2 linked regions of the Stratiformator vulcanicus genome follow. The protein of the gene in region 1 interacts with the protein of each later gene in a pairwise test. Links are inferred from orthologs where the notes say so. Each region holds a gene or a part of one and is shown on either strand. Other genes may lie near its edges. The genes, in order: accC and ribD.

What was found.
Region 2: the proteins of accC (region 1) and ribD interact in binary tests that used the Escherichia coli proteins (3 or more experiments, as listed by UniProt). The link is inferred for Stratiformator vulcanicus from one-to-one orthologs.

The regions. Positions count from the first base shown.
Region 1 is NZ_CP036268.1:1,948,500-1,954,880, reverse strand. What follows is about bases 1,370-4,356. They hold accC (acetyl-CoA carboxylase biotin carboxylase subunit), read left to right. Parts: upstream 1,370-2,187; coding sequence 2,188-3,525; downstream 3,526-4,356. Other genes in these bases: Pan189_RS07585 (hypothetical protein), read left to right, coding at 3,895-4,356; accB (acetyl-CoA carboxylase biotin carboxyl carrier protein), read left to right, coding at 1,627-2,127; Pan189_RS07600 (M24 family metallopeptidase), read left to right, coding at 1,370-1,505. In the rest of the region: nickel pincer cofactor biosynthesis protein LarB, read right to left, coding at 1-242; more of Pan189_RS07600, read left to right, coding at 372-1,369; more of Pan189_RS07585, read left to right, coding at 4,357-6,381. UniProt on the Escherichia coli protein: This protein is a component of the acetyl coenzyme A carboxylase complex; first, biotin carboxylase catalyzes the carboxylation of the carrier protein and then the transcarboxylase transfers the carboxyl group to form malonyl-CoA.
Region 2 is NZ_CP036268.1:3,962,748-3,969,141, forward strand. What follows is about bases 1,652-4,651. They hold ribD (bifunctional diaminohydroxyphosphoribosylaminopyrimidine deaminase/5-amino-6-(5-phosphoribosylamino)uracil reductase RibD), read right to left. Parts: upstream 3,767-4,651; coding sequence 2,537-3,766; downstream 1,652-2,536. Other genes in these bases: Pan189_RS15745 (DUF1570 domain-containing protein), read left to right, coding at 1,652-2,553; Pan189_RS15755 (tetratricopeptide repeat protein), read right to left, coding at 3,700-4,651. Outside these bases: Pan189_RS15740 (sugar phosphate isomerase/epimerase family protein), read left to right, coding at 1-854; more of Pan189_RS15745, read left to right, coding at 997-1,651; more of Pan189_RS15755, read right to left, coding at 4,652-5,820; asnB (asparagine synthase (glutamine-hydrolyzing)), read left to right, coding at 6,102-6,394. UniProt on the Escherichia coli protein: Converts 2,5-diamino-6-(ribosylamino)-4(3h)-pyrimidinone 5'-phosphate into 5-amino-6-(ribosylamino)-2,4(1h,3h)-pyrimidinedione 5'-phosphate.

The sequences.
Region 1 (6,381 bases):
GCAGAGTGGCCCGATTCCGAAAGCGTCCCAAATATCTCGACCACGCTCGCGGCCGATTTGCCTTCGCAAAACACGACTTCCGGAAAACCGCAGCGACGGGGCCGGTCGAGATCGATCGACGCATCCGACGTCCGCGACGTTTTTAGCTCCATGAAATGCGTGAACCGAGCCGACAGATCCTCCGCAGTGATTTCCCCGGCGATTAACCGCTGCAATTCTCGTTCGATCTCGTTCGGCTGCATGAGCGGACGACTTCTTTCGAAACAGAGACGCCGGCGCTTCTGAACCGGTCGTCTCGTCGTATGGGAACTCTGATTAAACCCCGATATGCTAACGGGAGAACTGCTCCGAACGAATGAAGCGGCAACGGTATGTCCGAGAAGCTCTCTCACCCGATCCCCGGCGGTGACCACAATAATGAGTTCGAGCTCCGTCGCCGGAAGCTCGTCGAAACACTCGCCGCCACCGACGCGGACTGCCTCCTCGTCACTAACACGTCGAACGTCACGTATCTGACCGGATTCACCGGAGACTCAAGTTATCTGCTTGTCGGGCCGGACCAGACGATCCTGATCAGCGACGCGAGATTTGAGACACAGATCGCTGAACAGTGCGCTGACTTGGAAGCCTTCATCCGGTCGACGGGGCAGAAGATGGTCCAAGCGACGGTCGACATCCTACAGTCACAACCGGGTCATCGCATCGGGTTTGAATCGGGATCGGTCAACTTCGCCCTGTGGGAATCATTACGCGATGGTCTGGAGTCGCGTGAACTCACCCCGTTGAGCGGCAAGGTCGAAGCACTTCGGCAGGTCAAAGATGCCGGTGAAGTCGAGCAGATTCGCGACGCTGTCCGCCTTGCTGAAGCGGCATTCACGGAATTGCTCACGCGCGTCGGCCCTGAGACGACCGAATTGGAAGCATTTGCAGAGTTAGAATACATCGCCCGAAGACGAGGCGCCAAAGGCATGTCGTTCGAGCCGATTATCGGCGTCGGGGATCGGTCAGCCCTGCCCCATTACCAGCCGGGACGACGCAAGCTCGGCGACGACCCGTTGATCCTGTTCGATTGGGGCGTGGTCGGTCCGCACGGCTATGTCAGTGACTTGACCCGCGTCGCTCGCACCGATACGATCCCGCCCAAACTTCAACGGGCGCAGGAACTTGTGTCGGAGGCCGTCGAGGCGGCCATCACGGCGATCCGGCCCGGGACCGAACTGAAGAAAATTGACGGAATCGCCCGTAACGTGATCGAGGAAGGCGGTTTTGGAGACAAATTTGGGCACGGACTTGGACACGGAATCGGACTCGAAGTTCATGAAGGACCGCGACTGAGTCCGCTCGGTGAGGGCTGTCTTGAAATCGGGAACGTCGTCACAGTCGAGCCCGGCATTTATCTCGAAGGCCTCGGCGGGATCCGAATCGAAGAGGACGTGCTCGTGACCGAAAGTGGCGCCGAAGTGTTGTCTTCCCTACCCCGAACCTTCCACGAACTCGCGTGGTAAATACCCGCGACCTATCATCCTCAAAACAACTATCGGAAGATTATCGACGCTTCTCACTCGTCGTCAGGAAAATGACCACACGACGAGAGAGGGCTCTGCAGGCACCGGAGAACCTGACACCATGTCTGATAAGACCCCGGCCGGAGAGGCCAATTTCGATCTCGAACAGTTGCAGAAGCTGTTCGAATTAATGGAGAAGTTCGACGTCTCCGAAGTCAATCTTCGTGAGGGGGAAGTGCAGTGGCGTCTGCGGCGCGGCGCGGTCGGTGGCAACGTCCCGCCCGCCATCGCTCCGGCGGCACAGTCCCCAGCCCCGCCCGCTGCTCAGCCCGTGACGAGTGCGGCACCTTCGCCTGAAACGAAACCTGCGGCCGACGACGGCGGTGTTTACATTAAAAGCCCGACCGTCGGCACGTTTTACTCGTCGCCGAGCCCGGACGATCCTCCGTTCGTTAAAGTCGGTTCCAAAGTCGAGTCCGATACGGTCGTCTGCCTTGTCGAAGCGATGAAGGTGTTTAATCAGATTCCTGCTGAAATCCGCGGTACGATTGCCGAAGTGCTTGTCGAAAACGGCGACGCTATCGATTTCGGGCAGCCTCTGTTCCGAATTGAATCCGCCTGAGACGCGAGCGAATCTCGTCAGATCATCGCGCCCTCGAGTCACCGAGCTGCCCGACTTTCTATGTTCCAGCGTATCTTAATTGCGAATCGAGGCGAGATCGCTCTGCGAGTGATCCGTGCCTGCCGTGAACTCGGTATTGAATCGGTGGCCGTCTTCAGCGAGGCCGACCGCGGAGCTCATTATCTGAAGCTGGCCGACGAGGCGTACTGCATCGGTAATGCGCCCGCTTCGGAAAGCTATCTGCAGATCAACCGGATCATTAGCGCGGCCGAGATCGGCAACGTTCAGGCGATCCACCCCGGCTACGGATTCCTGGCTGAAAACGCCCACTTTGCTGAGGTCTGTCGCAGTTGTAATATCGAGTTTATCGGTCCGCCGCACAAAGCGATGGAGGAACTGGGCGATAAGAACAGCGCCCGCCGGATCGCCGCCGATGCAAAGGTTCCGACGGTACCCGGTAGCGAGGGCTTGATTACAGACGATTCCTCAGCGGCCGAACTCGCAAATCGAATCGGCTACCCCGTCTTAATTAAAGCAACGGCCGGCGGCGGCGGAAAAGGAATGCGGGTCGCCCGGAATGACATTTCGCTCAAAGCGGGATTGAAAGCCGCCGCTCAAGAGGCCGAGAAAGCCTTCAGCAATGCCGGCGTTTATATTGAAAAATACGTCGAGCGTCCGCGGCACGTCGAAGTACAGGTACTGGCCGATACTCATGGCAATGTGGTCCACCTGTGGGAGCGAGATTGCTCGCTCCAGCGGCGTCACCAAAAGCTGGTCGAGGAAAGCCCCGCACCGAATCTTCCGCTGTCGGTGCGACAGGAGATGTGTAAGGCGGCGGTGCGCCTTGTGAAGTCGGCCGGGTATACGAACGCGGGCACGTGTGAGTTTCTCGTCGACAAAGACCATAAGTTTTATTTCATTGAATTGAATGCCCGCATTCAGGTGGAGCACCCGGTATCCGAAGAGATTTCCGGTGTTGACCTGATTAAGGAACAGATCCGCGTCGCCGCGGGCGAACATCTCAAATTGAAGCAGCGAAATATTAAGGTCAATGGCGCCGCGGTTGAAGTGCGTATTAATGCCGAGGACCCCGACAATGATTTTCGTCCTTCACCGGGTCGGATTACGGACCTTAGAATTCCAGGGGGCGGCGGAATTCGATGGGACTCGCACGTGCATCAGGATTACGTCGTCGGCCCCTATTATGATTCGATGATCGGGAAGCTGATCGTCCATCGCGATACACGGGCAGACGCCTTCGCGACGATGCGACGTGCCCTCGCTGAGATGCACGTCGGGGGAATTAAGACTACAATTCCCCTACTCCGCCGCATTTTCGACGATGCCGCATTCAACGACGGCAACGTCGACACGACATATGTTGAACGGACGTTTTAGGGGCGACCTTAGAAGTGCGCTTTGCGACGGCGGGATCACATCGCGTGAGCGTCAACTCGTTCGAAATAGCCCTGAGGTTTCGGTTCCTCGGCGAGTCGAAAACGGGTTCTGTTCCCACTCGTGAGTCGGCTCATTAGATCATTGATTTCATTCGAAACTGAGCCGGCCTTCCCGCTTCGATCAGATAAGTCCCATCACGGGAGGCTCGTTTGCCGTATCACGTGTTGGGGCGAAGCGTATCATCGGTGATCGGTCTCCCTTGTACCGTCTTGAGTAGCGGGTAGTTGACCCCTTCCGGTCAGCCGCCTTAGCATCGTTGGCGTCGACCCACTTCTGAAACTATCTTTGCCGCTCATTTCGTGGTGCCACGTGACTTCTTCCGCTGACGACCCGCAACACTCGCCGCACCTGGACGAGACCAAGGGGGGAGACGCACCGACGGTCGGGGCCGACTCGGCATCGGAAGCGGCCTCGACGGAAACCCTCCCCGATGACGCCGATCTGACGCCCGAATATCTGGCCGAAGAAGCCCAGCGGAATGACTTCGTATTGCGCTGGCTGTTCGTTTTGCTGGCGATCATCTGTGCCTCGATGACTGTGGCGGATTCTGCCGTATTGAGGCACGCCAAGTTCGGTGAAACACTCGCATCCAACGGTCTGGTGCCGACCGGCGTCGACTCCTTTTCCGCGACGGCCGACGGGCATTCGTGGCTGCAGCGGAGTTGGCTGTTCGATCTCGTGTCCTGGGGCGCGTATAGCGCGGCCGGTCCCGCAGGATGGACGATTCTCGCCATGATCGGGGCCGGTTTTGTCGCCTGGCTTCTCGTGAGCACCCGCCGGGTCGAGGTCGACTCATGGTGGGTGGTTGTGGCCTCTGCTTTGGCATTGCCCGCAATCATTCCGCAACTCGTGGCGACTCCGGAATTGATCACGCTGTGCGGGACGGCGACGACGCTGTGGCTGTTGTGGCAATATCGGTTGTACGCGTGTGAGCGAAAGATCTGGCTGCTCGTGCTGGTGATGCTGCTTTGGGGGAATATGGACCCGCGGGCGTTTCTCGGCCTCTCGGTATTGCTCCTATACGGCGTGGGGGAGGCGATCGGCGCCGCAATCGGTCGTGCGGGATTCTTTGAATCAGGCCAAAGACGCACATATTGGATCGTCACCGCTTGCTGCGTCCTGGCCTTCTTCATCAGTCCATTTGGCTGGCAGCAGTTTCTCGCGCCCGTTGAACTCTACGGCTCGATTGACGCGGCCTTTCGAGACTATTTCGGTGCGCCGAAAACATCGGTGCGTGAATATTTCCCGGTCTGGGCAGGGCATCTCACTGACCTTCCGACGGCCGCCGGGTTATTTCTCGGAGCAGTCGCTTTGGTCACGATCGGCTTGAATGGTCGGCGGCTCGATCCGGGTGACATCTTGCTTACAGTCGGGTTTTTCCTCCTCGGTCTGATAACTCGGCGAGAGTTAGCTCCCGCGGCGCTGGTGTTTGCCGCCGTGGCTTCATGGAACGGTCAATCGTGGCGGCGGGCCGTCGTCCGGACCGAAGACACGATTCGACGTGCGGACATCGTCTTCGCACGTGGCGGGCGACTCGTGACCGCGATCGCATTGATCAGTTGCGGCCTCGTCGTGCTGTCCGGTCGCGTGCCGGCTTTTGACAGCCGAAGCCCAGGCTTCGGTCTTTCGATCGCACTTGAGACGGCTGTCGCCGGATACAAGGATGCCGTCGCCGAGGCATACGACGCCCGGATGTTTAATTTTCGGCCGGCCGAAGGCGACGTGTTAATTTGGGTTGGTGCGAAGCCGTTTATCGACACGAGACTGGGGCTTTATCAGGGAAGCGGAGATGACGACCTGCTTTCGCTCCATAACACGGTGCGGTATTCGATGCTGGCCGAGCAGTCCAGCGAAGAGACCGATGAGAGTAAAACTCCACGTCGAGGTCGACCGGAAATCTGGAAACAGGCATTTGACCGCTTTTCAATTTCTCAGGCGATTAATCGTCTGTCGCAGCCCGATCCCGATTACTTCGTCCACTTCGACTTGCTGACATCACCCGAATGGAGAATGACCGTCCTTAACGCGGCGGCCTCCGTCTTCTGCCGTGCTGACGGCGACGAAGAGTTCCGAGAGTACGTCCGCAAGAATTCATTAAACTTTATTGATGCAGCATTTCGCCAGAATTTGGAGAATCCGGAAACGCGGGAACGTGCGGCATGGGGAACTCTTCGCTCCGGCTTTGAACAAGGATTGATCGGACGTGACGAGACGATCCCTGCCGAACTCGCCCTCGCGGGTCATTTCTTAAAGCATCTCGAATCGGGAGAACGCCAGGGGCCAAGATTAGGCCCCGAAATTGCGCTCGCGTTCTGCTATCTTGCGATTCGGAATGCGAATGAATTCTTGATGACCAATCCTGATTCGAATGCGGGCTACAAGTCGCTGGGACTCGCTTACCATTACCTTGGGCTGTGGGAAACCCGGATCGCAGAGAAGCTCAAAGGATCAGCGCCGCGGAGCCTGCGTTTTTACGAGTCTCTTAATGCACTTGGTCAGGCCCGAGTTATTAAGCCCGATGAGCCCGAGTTGTACCTACTGCTCTACGAAACCTACGTTCGGAACAATCGACTTGATCTTGCGCTCGATGCCCTCACAACACATCAACAGTTAACCGGCGAGCAAGCCCCCGAGATTCCTGACGGTGCATTAAACGATGCGAATAAATCCGTCGCCGACGCTGTGAACGATATTGAAGGTGATTCGAGCGGCGATCCTCCAAATGGAGAAAGCGCGAGTGAAGCTCTTAGCCAGTTGACCGCTCAAGACATTGCGGCAGTCGCGAGGGAGAAAGCA
Region 2 (6,394 bases), 2.0 Mb from region 1 along the record:
CGGATGACACGTACTGCGCGAAAAAGCGGGAACTGCTGGAGCGGCATGGGCTGAAGCTGTTCTCGATTTCGAACCACCTCGTCGGGCAGGCGGTGCTCGACAACATCGACGGCCGACACCAGGCGATCTTGCCGGAATACGTCTGGGGTGACGGCGACCCGGCCGGCGTCAACGAGCGCGCCTCCGAAGAAATGAAGAACACCGCGCGAGCCGCACAAAAGCTCGACGTGAAGGTCGTCAACGGATTCACCGGTTCGAGCATCTGGCCTTTGCTCTACGACTTTCCGCCGACGCCGCGCGACATGATCGACGGCGGTTTCGACCTGCTCGCCGAACGCTGGAATCCGATCCTCGACGTGTTCCAGGAATGCGGCGTCCGCTTCGCGCTGGAAGTCCACCCGACCGAAATCGCGTTCGACATCTATTCGGCGGAACGCTCCCTTGAAGCGCTCGGCCATCGCGAAGAGTTCGGTTTCAATTTCGACCCCAGTCACCTGATTTGGCAGGGCATCGATCCGGTCGAATTCATCCGCGCCTTCCCGGACCGCATCTATCACGTCCACATGAAGGACGCGAAGGTCACGCTCAACGGGAAGACCGGCATCCTGACGAGCCATCTGCCATTTGGCGATGCGCGACGCGGATGGGACTTCCGCAGCGTCGGCCGAGGCGGCGTCAACTTCGAGGACATCATCCGCGCCCTCAACGATATCGGATACGACGGACCGCTGAGCGTCGAATGGGAAGACAGTGGAATGCAGCGTGAGCAAGGGGCCAAAGAAGCAGCCGCCTACTGCAAGAACATCGATTTCCAACCCTCCGGCCGCGCCTTCGACTCTGCCTTCGGCGACTGATTTCATATTGAATTCGAAAGCATTTCCCCCCAAAGCCCACGGGCCACGCCCCGTGGGTCCGCCAATCGCGGGTTCTCGTCGGCACGTCGAACCTCTACAATCGACCACGACGCCGTTTTGAAACTAAACGCGAAGGGCGGATATGAAATTACGACACTCCGTTGGGGTCGTGGCCGCGCTCACGTTGGTCTTCGGCATCTCGGCATCGACCGAGGCGCAATTTTCGAGTTCGATCGACGAACGACGACTGGAGTCGTTGAGGCAACGGTACACGCAGGAGCAGGACCGGCTGGTCCTGAAACTCGAAACGATCGCGGTCAGCCGCGAGAGTGCCGGCGACTTCGACTCGGCTCGGCAAATCAGAGATCTGGCCGTCCCACCCGATCGCCGCGTGATTACCGTCCGGAAGCTGCCGGAGACACTGCGGCCCGAAATCCCGCTCAGTCTCCAACCGGATGAGCGGGCGTGGCGGCTGAAACTGCGGCAGACGCTCGATGACTACTCGCTCGATCTGTACCGGCTCTCCCGCCAAGCCGTGGGATTGAGTCAGGCCAGTCTCGCGTTCGAACTGCTGCGTCAGTCAGCACATTACAATCCGGACAACGTGGCTGCCCGCAAGTTGCTCGGATACGTCCGCGGAGGCGACGGCTGGGTTCGGCCGTACGAGTCAATTAAGCGACGGCGCGGCGAAGTCGACCACGCCACCTTCGGTTGGATTCCCGCCTCACACGTGGAGCGCTACGAGAACGGGGAACGGTATTTCCGCGGCACGTGGATCTCGGCCGATCGCGAACGAGAGATCCGGCGCGATTTTAAGAACGCGTGGTCGGCTGAAACCGAACACTACATCGTAAAGACCAATCACAGCTTGGAGCGGGGCGTCGAAATCGCGCGGGCGTTGGAGACGTTTCACTCGGCGTTCTTTCAGGTCTTCGCCGCGTTTTTTGAGTCGCCTGACGAGATGCAGCGGCTGTTCAACACGTCGTCACGGGCACGGACTTCGGATGACCGGTACGTCGTTCATTTCTACGCCGATAAAGATCAGTACGTCGATGCGCTGATCCGGAAGATGCCGCAGATCGCGATTACCAACGGCTTCTATTATCCCGCCGACCGTGTCGCCTACTTCTACCACTCCGACGACCCGGCGAATTTGGAGACGGTATTCCACGAAGCCACGCATCAATTGATGTACGAGGCCCTGCCGTTCGATCGCGCGATCGCGACGCGGGCTCACTTCTGGGTCGTCGAAGGAATTGCCTGCTATATGGAGTCGTTCCGCGTTGAAGATGGTCGGGGCTCGCTGGGCCGTCCCGACCATGTCCGATTTCGCGCCGCACGGTTTCGACTCGACCATGATGAGTACTACGTGCCGCTGGCCGCGTTCTCCTCAATGGGCATGGCCGAATTTCAGACGTCGCGGAACATTAAGCAGAACTATTCGCAAGCCGCAGGACTGGCTCACTTCTTCATGCACTTCGACGACGGCAGTTATCGCGACGCCCTGATCGAGTACCTGTCCGACATTCACGCCGGGGACCAGGGCCGCCGGCGAGCGGTCCGCAATCTCGCCGCCCTGACCGGGGTGGCCTACCAGACTCTCGACAAGCAGTACAAGCAGTACATTGCGGGATTAGGAGAAGTGCCTCGGGCAGAGGCAGCGCAGCCTCGGCGTGTGCTGATTAATCCGCAGCGGTAACCGGCCCGCCAATCCAATCCCGAGACCGTTGGCCGTGTAGATAAACGTCATCGCCGGTCTGCTTGATAGAGAAGTCACGGAACTGCGACTTTGAAGGTATTGTCGCAAGCCCTTCGCCACCGACCGGGTCAATCGCGTCCTTTCCACCGACCAGCTTCGGGGCGACGAAGACGTGGGCTTCGTCGATCAGATCGCGATCGAAGAACGACCCGAGCAGGCCGCCGCCGCCTTCGATGAGGACGTTGGTCATCTGCCGCCGGCCGAGTACCTCGAGTACTGCGGCGGGGTCGAGATGTGAGGCGCCGTCGACCGGAAGCTGGATCACTTCCACTCTGGCGGCTTGCAGCGCAGCGACACGTTCTGCCCCCGCTTTCTCGCCGGCAAAAACGAGCACGGGAACCTCGCGGGCGGTCGCCACCAGTTTCGATTCGAGTGAGAGCATCGCCCCGGAATCGATGACGATCCGGGTGGCAGTCCTTGGACCCGGCGGGCGGGCGGTGAGTTGGGGATCGTCGGCCGCGGCCGTTCCCGCGCCGACGATTACCGCGTCCATCCGACCGCGAAGTTCGTGCACGACTTGCCGCGACTCTGCTCCGGAGATCCATTGCGAGTGACCGGTCCGGCTCGCGATTTTGCCGTCGAGAGTCATCGCCCACTTGGCATGAACCCACGGGCGTTTTTCACTGATGAGTGTGACGAAAGGGGCTGTGAGCTCGCGAGCTTCGCGTTCGCACAGCCCGACCACAACTTCGAGACCCGCCGCTTCGAGTTCACTGAGGCCTCCGCCGTCGACGTGCGGAGCCGGATCCCGCATTGCGACGACGACGCGTTTGATACCGGCTTCAATAACCGCCCGGCTGCAGGGGCCTGTCTTACCGGTGTGACAGCAGGGTTCGAGTGTGACAAACATCGTCTGGCCACGGGCACGATCGCCCGCAGCGACGAGCGCGTTGACCTCGGCGTGCGGGCCGCCGAAGCGTTCATGAAAGCCTTCGGCAATCAAGTTTCGGTGCTTATCGACGATCACCGCACCGACCGGGGGATTCGGCTCGACATACCCGAGGCCGCGACCGGCCAGTTCGAGAGCGCGGCGCATGGCCGCTTCGTCATTGGGGAAGGTATGCGCCATGGCGGCATCGCCCGTCGTCAGCTTCCCGGAACCCAAAGTTTGCCGCCGCCCGTCTTCGGCTCCGCCGCCGATTCGGGCGTCCAAAGTCCGCCGCTCGAGGCGTCGGGTTCGTCCTTCCCGACGATCGAAGGGCCGACATCAATTTTATAGGCGGCGATCAATTGCTGCAGGTAGTCTTCAAACTGCGGCAGCTTCGGCCCGTAGTACGAACGCAGGCGTGAGATCAGTCCGGGAAGCTCCGGGTCCTTCGGGTCTTCCATGCGGAGAGACAGTTCTCTCATGTCCCAGCGAAAGACCTCCTCGAAGCCTTCTTCTTTTTTTGCCCGCGAGACGTCACGACCGGCTGACAACATTTCCAGAGCCCGTTCGACTTCGCCACGATCGCGGCACAGGTCGGTCATCGTTTGATAGATGCGGACCATATCGACGTCGGCGGGGGGCCGCTCCAAGGCCTCGCCGAGTACCTTGTAGAGCATTTGCCGGTGCCGCAGAATCAAGGCCCGATTGAGAATCAGCCCCAGTTGTTTTTCATCGGTCTCGGCAAGCGGGACGCGGCGAAGCTGCAATGTTGAGAACGAATTGAGCGACTCCGAAGCCGCCGCCCGCCGCTCCAATGCCGGAAGCCCGAGTGCGGTTCGGAACTCGTCGAGATCGAGTTCGTAGCGGGCCCGGTCGCAGAACGCATCGAGGACATGGATCGCCCCGACCACGCGGGCTCGCATCGATTCGTCGCCGGCCGCGACCGCGGGTGTTTTGCCGTCAAGGGCATGCAGCGGCGAGTCTTTCCAATCTTCGAAAACGACTTTGCGGTAGCGATGATGTTCGAGTTCCCGCTGCTTTCGAACCGGCATCTCTTCGGGGAACGCCGGAGTCCAGTAGAGGGCGGCGAGATCGGCCGGCCAGCCTTCGCCCGAGTCAACGGCCTCTCCGTCGGCATTCAGCGGCAGGTCGGCGTCGCCGAGTAATTGCGCCGCCGAGTCGAATCCGGTTCCGCTCAAGCCGCTTAAAATAACGATACCGGCTCCGTTATCACTTCGGTCGTAGACCGCCACCTGCGCAATGACGCGGGGCGTGTCTTCCAAAGCGACCTGACCGGCATCATCGGTCGCGGGGATCGGCTGATCGAGCACTTCGAACATCGCGTCAGGCAGGTCGTCTCGCTCCTCCTGCGGAGGCTGTGGGAGTCGCCTCACGCGGTCGACGTCATCGAGCACGGTGAGCAACCGAGAGACTCCCTCGCACTGAAATCTCTGCGAGCGAATCGGCAGCAGTCGTTCTTCATCGCTCAATTCGAATAGCTGAGCGAGCGCCTCATATTCGGCGGCGACTTCGAAATCAGACTCCTCACCGGCGGCCCGGTGAAGCAGTTCGGCCGCCTTCGACTCATCACCGGTCCACGCGTGAGCAAGAGCGGCGTTGTAAGCCAAGGCCGCATTGACGCTTTCTCCCAAAAGCTGCTCGTAGCGGTCCGCCGACTTCCCGAACACACCAAACGAGGCGAGTACATAGGCCTTGTGAGCCTGATCTGCTTGCTCGCCGGACAAATCGGGCACCGGCTCGATCAAGTTATGTGAGCCGCGCAGCAGATAGGGGACGTCGGAATTGCCGTCGAACTCGAGCAGCCGGACGAAAATGTCCTGCCGGTGTTCGGGCGGGGCGAATCGCATCGCGAGGACGAGATGCTGCCGGGAGGCCGGGAACTTTCGCATCGCGAAGAACTCGGCCGAAATGCCCAGCGCAAGGCTGCTGATCAAGTCGGCGTGCGACTCGACGCACCGGTGAAACGCCCTCCAGATCGAGTTGCGAGCCGAATCGTAGCCTTCGGCGGCGAAATTGGTGACAGCGTGCAGAGCGACAACCGTCAGATTCTTCGAGTCGACTCGGATGAGCCGCTCCATGATCTCGAACGCCTGTTGAGGATCGCCTTCGTTCAGCAGGATCGACGCGCGAGTCGCCTGATTCCAAATAGTGTCCGGGTTCGACTCGGCCAACTTCTCGAGGATGCGCAGCGCTGCCCGTGGCTGATTCGATTCCTGCAGCTTGGCGACTTTGCCCATTTCTTCGGCAATGCCCGCGCAGCAGAACTTCATTTTGCGGTCGGTACACAGCGGGCAAGGCTGGTAAACGTCGTAAGCCATGCGATTGATTCCGGTTAGGCGGGAGCGAGCCGCGGCGGTCGGCCGTCTGGTGCCCGACAGGGCGAAGCCGTTCGGCTGCGAAGCATGTCTGAATGGAAGCGGTTTCGAAGCGAGCCAGTCTACCAAATCGACTTGTGGACTGCACCGGTCGGTCGATTCTCGCCCGGTCGCCAGTCAGGTTGCGGACCGAATCGTCGTTCCGCCGATGTTCTCGGTAATGGTGATTCAACGTTGAACTCACTTCGATCTTTTTTGTTCCGACTCTGTCAGTCGCGGTCATCATGTGCGGAATTCTGGGAATCGTCGATCTGCCGGGACGATCACCGCGACTATCGCGAGCCGATGTCGACGCGATGCGCGACACCATGGCCGATCGCGGTCCCGACGGAGCGGGGACATTCGCCGAGCGAAATGTGATCCTGGCCCATCGCCGACTGGCCATTCGCGACCGAGAGGGTGGCACGCAGCCTTGGGTCACCGAACGGCCGCCGCTGGCACTCGTTTACAACGGCGAAATCTACAACGACACCGAACTCAAACGGCTGTTATCGACCGGCGTCAGTGGTGAGTTTCA